3 regions of the Enterobacter sp. ECC-175 genome follow, and region 1 is predicted to be linked to each of the others. Evidence: predicted binding sites of a transcription regulator. Region 1 holds the regulator's gene; each other region holds the start of a gene.
What was found. The regulator Fur, encoded in region 1, represses iron uptake genes when iron is present. The targets are predictions, from matches to a motif close to ATAATAATGAGAACNACTATCAA.

Region 1 (2,268 bases):
AGGCGGTGTTCTTCGGGGCGATGTATGACCTCAAAAACTGGGATCTGTCGGGCTGGGCCGTCGGTGCGTCCTATGTTTACGCCTGGGATGCAAAACCGGCCGACTGGTTTATCAACGCCGCAGGCCAGCGTGAAGACTACGCGTCCAACAAAATCAAAGAGTCTGCGTACAGCCTTGATGCGATGTACACCGTACAGGACGGCCGTGCGAAGGGCACCATGTTCAAACTGCACTTCACTCAGTACGACAACCACTCCGATATCCCAAGCTGGGGCGGTGGTTACGGCAACATCTTCCAGGATGAGCGCGACGTGAAGTTCATGGTTATCGCCCCATTCACTATCTTCTGATAAACGCTCTGGCGGGCTAAGGCCCGCCGGAATGGAGACGGCTATGTTTAAGAAAATCGTACTTGTCGCGGTGATGACCGCCGGGCTTGCGGCCTGCGCAACCTCACCGGGGCCGAAAGAGGATTCGCGTCTAAAAGAGGCGTACAGCGCCTGTATCAATACCGCGCAAGGCTCGCCAGAAAAAATCGAGGCCTGTCAAAGCGTGCTGAACGTGCTGAAAAAAGAGAAGGCGCACGAGCAGTTTGCCACGCAGGAGAGCGTTCGCGTGATGGATTACCAGGCCTGCATCCAGGCGCGTAAAACCGGAAACGATCAGGAAGTGGCGAAGCGCTGCGATAAAATCTGGCAGGAAATTCGCAGCAACAATAACTAATGCGCTGTATTCACGCCCGGTGGCGCTGCGCTTACCGGCCTGCAAAGGTGTCACAGCCCCTCAGGCCCGGTAAGCGCAGCGCCACCGGGCTTTTTTAGGCAAAAAAAAAGCCAACCTCGCGGCTGGCTCAGAGTATGAATACGGATTATTTGGCGTCGTGTGCGCGGTCGTTCTCGCGGCAATCGCCTTCAGCGCAGTGACCATACAGGTACAGGCTGTGGTTGGTGAGGCGGATACCATGACGCGCAGCGATTTCACGCTGGCGTGATTCGATGGAATCATCGCTAAATTCAATAACCTTGCCGCAGTCGAGGCAGATCAGGTGATCGTGGTGGTGCTGCTGAGTCAGTTCGAAAACAGATTTACCGCCTTCGAAATTATGACGGGTAACAATGCCCGCGTCATCAAACTGGTTCAGCACACGATAGACGGTTGCCAGGCCAATTTCTTCACCCATATCGATAAGACGCTTGTAAAGGTCTTCCGCACTGACATGGTGATTGTCTGGCCCCTGAAGCACTTCAAGGATTTTTAACCGAGGAAGCGTTACTTTCAGGCCAGCCTTCTTTAATGCGGTATTGTTGTCAGTCATGCGGAATCTGTCCTGTTGCTAAACGATTCACTTCAAAAGAAGAAGTGACAGAGAATGCACTTGGGATAATGCGTCTCATTATAGAACTGCCACGCCTAAATGAAAACTGCAAGTCTCAAGCAAAATATGCTTATAAAAATGGGGTATCACCAACAAACTTGTTCGATGGAGCCCACGTTTTACCAGGGGGATATTGTACAGGTCTGAACGGAAAAGTTAAAAGTTTGTAGCAATTAATTTAATCGGTTTGACCTGGACAACGGGCGCAACCGGAGTCGCGCCGCAGGGATATCAGGCGTTGAGGATGTCGTCCAGGTTCAGCTCTTCACGAACCTGCTTCACCCATTTTTCAACGCGTTCGGCGGTCAGTTCTGGCTGACGGTCTTCGTCAATGGCCAGGCCAACAAAGTGGTCGTCATCAGCCAGGCCTTTGGAGGCTTCAAAGTGATAGCCCGCGGTTGGCCAGTGGCCAACAATAGCCGCGCCGCGCGGCTCAATGATGTCGCGGATAGTACCCAGCGCATCACAGAAATACTCCGCGTAGTCTTCCTGATCGCCGCAGCCGAACAGGGCGACCAGCTTGCCGTTAAAGTCCACTTCTTCAAGCGTAGGGAAGAAATCATCCCAGTCGCACTGCGCTTCACCATAGTACCAGGTCGGGATGCCCAGCAGCAGGATGTCATAGCCTTCGAGATCTTCTTTGCTGCTCTTGGCGATGTCGTGCACATCGGCAACGTCTTTACCGAGCTGTTTTTGAATGTTTTTTGCGATGTTTTCGGTATTGCCGGTGTCACTGCCGAAGAAAATGCCGATGATTGCCATGAGTAAAATAACCTCTTGAAACTTAATAGTATGGTGGCGCAAATTGTCCACGGATAAGGGCAATAATAGCAGAACACGCAACCCTGCGGAAACAGCTATCGCGCAGGACTGCACTCTGTGCTACATGAAAA
Region 2 (2,268 bases), 1.6 Mb from region 1:
ATGATGGATGCGCTGGCGGCGGCGATGGGTAAAAAACGCTAAACCCTCACCCTAACCCTCTCCCTAAAAGGGAGAGGGAACTGCACGGTGCGGTCTTTTCCCCCTCGACCCTTTGGGGAGAGGGACTGCACGGTGCGGTCTTTCCCCCCTCGCCCCTTTGGGGAGAGGGACTGCACGGTGCGGTCTTTCCCCCCTCGCCCCTTTGGGGAGAGGGACTGCACGGTGCGGTCTTTCCCCCCTCGCCCCTTTGGGGAGAGGGACTGCACGGTGCGGTCTTTTCCCCCTCGACCCTTTGGGGAGAGGGACTGCACGGTGCGGTCTTTTCCCCCTCGACCCTTTGGGGAGAGGGACTGCACGGTGCGGTCTTTCCCCCCTCGCCCCTTTGGGGAGAGGGACTGCACGGTGCGGTCTTTCCCCCCTCGGCCCTTTGGGGAGAGGGACTGCACGGTGCGGTCTTTCCCCCCTCGCCCCTTTGGGGAGAGGGGACTGCACGGTGCGGTCTTTTCCCCCTCGCCCCTTTGGGGAGAGGGAACTACACGGTGCGGTCTTTCTCCCCCTCGCCCCTTTGGGGAGAGGGTCGGGGTGAGGGGAAATAGGGCAATAATATATGAAACCGATTGCACATCCTTATTTAAACCACGAATTATCACCCCGTTAACAAATACTCTCCTTTTCGTTTTCCCGGCACGTCGGCAAATATTGAGCAAGGTCAAACAGTCCGTAAATTAATACCGCTAACAACATTCCGTCACAGTTTTAATATTGCTGATAAAAACTATTCTCATTATCATCGCAGTGTAGATTATTTAACCTCTCGTGAAAGTAGGCGCTATGCAATTCACTCCAGACAGTGCATGGAAAATTATCGGTTTCACCCGTGAAATTAGCCCGGCCTATCGGCAAAAGCTGCTCTCGCTGGGCATGCTGCCCGGCTCGTCGTTCCAGGTCGTGCGCGTGGCGCCGCTGGGCGATCCGGTGCATATCGAAACCCGACGGGTAAATTTGGTTTTACGTAAGAAAGACCTCGCCTTAATTGAAGTTGAAGCGTTATCCCGATAACAGCCAGCGGTTCAGTGAGTCTAAAACAATGAAAAAATTAACTATTGGCTTAATTGGCAATCCTAATTCCGGCAAGACAACCCTATTTAACCAGCTCACGGGCGCGCGCCAGCGCGTCGGTAACTGGGCAGGCGTAACGGTTGAACGCAAAGAAGGCCAGTTCACCACGACGGACAATCAGGTCACCCTGGTTGACCTGCCCGGCACCTATTCGTTAACCACCATTTCGTCGCAAACGTCGCTCGATGAGCAAATCGCCTGCCACTATATTCTGAGCGGCGATGCCGATTTACTCATTAACGTCGTCGATGCCTCTAACCTTGAGCGCAACCTTTACCTGACGCTGCAGCTGCTGGAGCTGGGCATCCCGTGCATCGTGGCGCTCAACATGCTCGATATCGCGGAAAAGCAGAAGCTGCGCATTGACGTGGATGCCCTCTCCGCGCGTCTGGGCTGTCCCGTCGTGCCGCTGGTCTCTACCCGCGCGCGCGGCATCGACGCCCTGAAGCTGGCAATTGACCGCCACGCGGGCAACGATGACGTCGAGCTAGTGCATTACGCCCAGCCGCTGCTGCGCGAAGCCAATTTGCTGGCGCAGGAGATGGACAAAAGCATGCCTGCGAAACAGCGCCTGTGGCTTGGCCTGCAGATGCTGGAAGGAGATATCTACAGCCGCGCCTATGCGGGCGAGGCGGCGGATAAGCTTGATATTTCTCTGGCGCACCTGAAGGACGAACTCGACGATCCCGCCCTTCATATTGCCGATGCGCGCTATCAGGCTATTGCCGCCACCTGCGAAGTGGTCAGTAACGCCCTAACGGCAGAGCCAAGCCGCTTTACCGCCGCCGTCGATAAAATCGTGCTCAACCGCTTCCTCGGCCTGCCGGTCTTTCTGCTGGTGATGTACGTGATGTTCCTGCTCGCCATTAACATCGGCGGCGCGCTCCAGCCCATTTTCGACGCGGGCTCGGTTGCCCTCTTCGTCCACGGCATTCAGTGGCTGGGCTACACCCTGCACTTCCCGGAATGGCTGACGATTTTCCTCGCTCAGGGCCTGGGCGGCGGTATCAATACCGTGCTTCCGCTGGTGCCGCAAATCGGCATGATGTACCTGTTCCTCTCCTTCCTCGAGGACTCCGGCTACATGGCGCGCGCCGCGTTCGTGATGGACCGTCTGATGCAGGCGCTGGGCCTGCCGGGCAAATCGTT
Region 3 (2,268 bases), 1.3 Mb from region 1:
AGACGAGTTCGTCGAGCACGTCGCGAAAAACCACCCGGCACCGCAGGCGCCTCGCTACATCTGGAAAGTGCAGAAAGCGATGGACGCTATGTAATGCCGCCGTCGGGCGGCCATCCTGCCCGACGCGCCTTACAGAACCTTATTAGCGCGCTCGCGCGCCTCGCGCTCCAGCGAGAAGATGATGCGCTGAAGCTCACGCTCGGCCGCAGGCCCCACGTTCAGAAAGCGGAAGCTCAATCGCGGGGTGGTAATGGTCTCATTTTTACCGTCCACCACCTTGCGCTCGCTGATGGCAATCAGCTGGGCGTCGAACCAGAAGCGGCCAAATCCCCCCATATCCAGCTCAATCTGCGAGAAGCGCATGCCCTCGACCAGCCCGTCGGGCTTGGGCGTGTCCAACAGCGCGCCCATGCCGCCTAAAGACAGGTCGAAAAGCCGAAAGCGGATCTCATTTTTGTTCGGCATTTTGGCTTTGCAGAAGTAGGCGGGATGCAGAGGCGCGCTGATGCGAAAATATTCCCGGCGCTGAATAAACCACAGGTTAGTGGGTAACGAAGAGGTAAAGGCGGGCAGCCCCTGAAAGACGCTCGGCTCAAGACGCGGCAGGACGAACTCGACTTTTGCGCCCTGGGTTTCCGCCGTAACCGAAATGTTCTCGGCGCGCAGGGCGGCGCGGTTTTCCTGCTCCTGGCTGCCCAGGTCGATAATCAGCGCGTCCGGCGAGGCGTCCAGAATTTTGCTGATGAACTGGCTGCTGGCCCAGCTGATGCGCAGCGGCACGTCGCCTTTTTGCAGGTCGCGCAGCACGCCTAGCACAGCCAGCGGATTTTGTTTCAGGAACTGCTCACTGTAATGACTCACGCCAGATGGCTCCTCGTTAGGTGACGGACTGTCTGTGGGTTATCGGCAGCGCGGGGTGAAACTTAATACAAACCGATGATTTTTTTTATGCGCAGGCCAATTTAAGTCGGTGAGTTGAAACTGATTTTCTGCCGATGGCCTATACTTAAGTAACCTGCGCAGAAGGGCTTCTGTGCATGCATTCATCTGCAAGAGGGCATCGCTATGGGTATTATCGCCTGGATTGTTTTTGGTCTTATTGCCGGCGCTATCGCCAAACTGCTTATGCCGGGGCGCGACGGCGGCGGCTTTATCTTGACCTGTGTCCTGGGTGTCGTGGGTGCGGTTGTTGGCGGCTGGCTGGCGACGATGTTCGGCGTAGGAGGGAGCATCAGCGGCTTCAACCTGCACAGCTTCCTGGTGGCCGTGGTCGGTGCCGTCGTGGTCCTGATCGTGTTTCGGCTGCTCAGGCGCGCATAAAAAATCTCAGGCGGCTCTCTTCGGAGGGCCGTTTTTTTGTTTTGTCTTGATTTGCTAATCGAAATGATAATAATTGTCGTTCACAATATTATATATAACAAGACGACACTATGAATACCACTCGTTTCGCGTCAGGCGCGCTGGCAGGAGCCGTAGCGCTGGCATTGCAGATTCCCGCGTTCGCTGAAGAATCCACCATTCTGGTTACCGGCGCAGAGCAGGGAAGCGACCTGCCCGCCTGGACCAACAGCGCCACCAAGTCCGCGGTGGCCGAAAGTAAAACGCCGCAGGTGATCAATACCGTCTCTGCCCCGCAAATCGAGCAGCGCCACGCCAGCTCCGTGAACGAGATCCTCCGCTACGCGCCGGGCGTATCGACAGAAGTGCGCGGCAACACCTCCTACATGAGCGAATACAAAATCCGCGGGTTCACGGTCGACCAAGAGTTCTATAACGGGCTGCAGCTGCCGTATAACGTCACGGGCAACACCAAGGCGCGCATTGATCCGCTGCTGATTGAGAGCGTCGATATCCTCAAAGGGCCTTCCTCGGTGCTGTACGGCGGCGGCTCGCCGGGCGGCCTGGTCAATATTCAAAGTAAAAAGCCGCAGAAGGCGGCGAAAACCGAGCTGGGCTTTACCACCGGAAACCGCAATCTGAAGGAGGGCTATCTCGACTCCACCGGCCAGATTGCCGACAGCGACTGGAGCTACCGCCTGCTGGGCAAAGCGACGGAGAACGACGACCAGCCGCACACCACGCGCTACGAAAACTATCTGGTGGCTCCGTCCGTAACCTGGCAGCCGGACGGCAAAACGCGGCTCACCGTCGACGCGCTGGCGCAAAACACCCCGAGCCTGTCGCCGTCTAACCCGCTGCCGCTGTCATACCTGCGCTCGCAGTACGCCGATCGCCGCGCTTTCGCCGGGGATGAGTGGAGCGGCTTTA

Region 2: feoA (ferrous iron transporter A) is a predicted target of Fur. The motif match lies at 769-791, and genes of this name have one in related genera.
Region 3: V1599_RS15270 (TonB-dependent siderophore receptor) is a predicted target of Fur. The motif match lies at 1,390-1,412, and genes of this name have one in related genera.

The regions. Positions count from the first base shown of each region.
Region 1 covers NZ_CP143776.1:1,890,299-1,892,566, forward strand. Annotated here, with positions in the region: gene chiP (chitoporin) at 1-350, shown strand, start outside; gene chiQ (ChiQ/YbfN family lipoprotein) at 394-723, shown strand; gene fur (ferric iron uptake transcriptional regulator) at 869-1,315, opposite strand; gene fldA (flavodoxin FldA) at 1,607-2,137, opposite strand.
Region 2 covers NZ_CP143776.1:240,407-242,674, forward strand. Annotated here, with positions in the region: gene V1599_RS01265 (Tex family protein) at 1-42, shown strand, start outside; gene feoA (ferrous iron transporter A) at 832-1,059, shown strand; gene feoB (Fe(2+) transporter permease subunit FeoB) at 1,088-2,268, shown strand, end outside.
Region 3 covers NZ_CP143776.1:3,207,901-3,210,168, reverse strand. Annotated here, with positions in the region: gene emtA (membrane-bound lytic murein transglycosylase EmtA) at 1-94, shown strand, start outside; gene V1599_RS15280 (flagellar brake protein) at 130-861, opposite strand; gene V1599_RS15275 (GlsB/YeaQ/YmgE family stress response membrane protein) at 1,066-1,320, shown strand; gene V1599_RS15270 (TonB-dependent siderophore receptor) at 1,431-2,268, shown strand, end outside.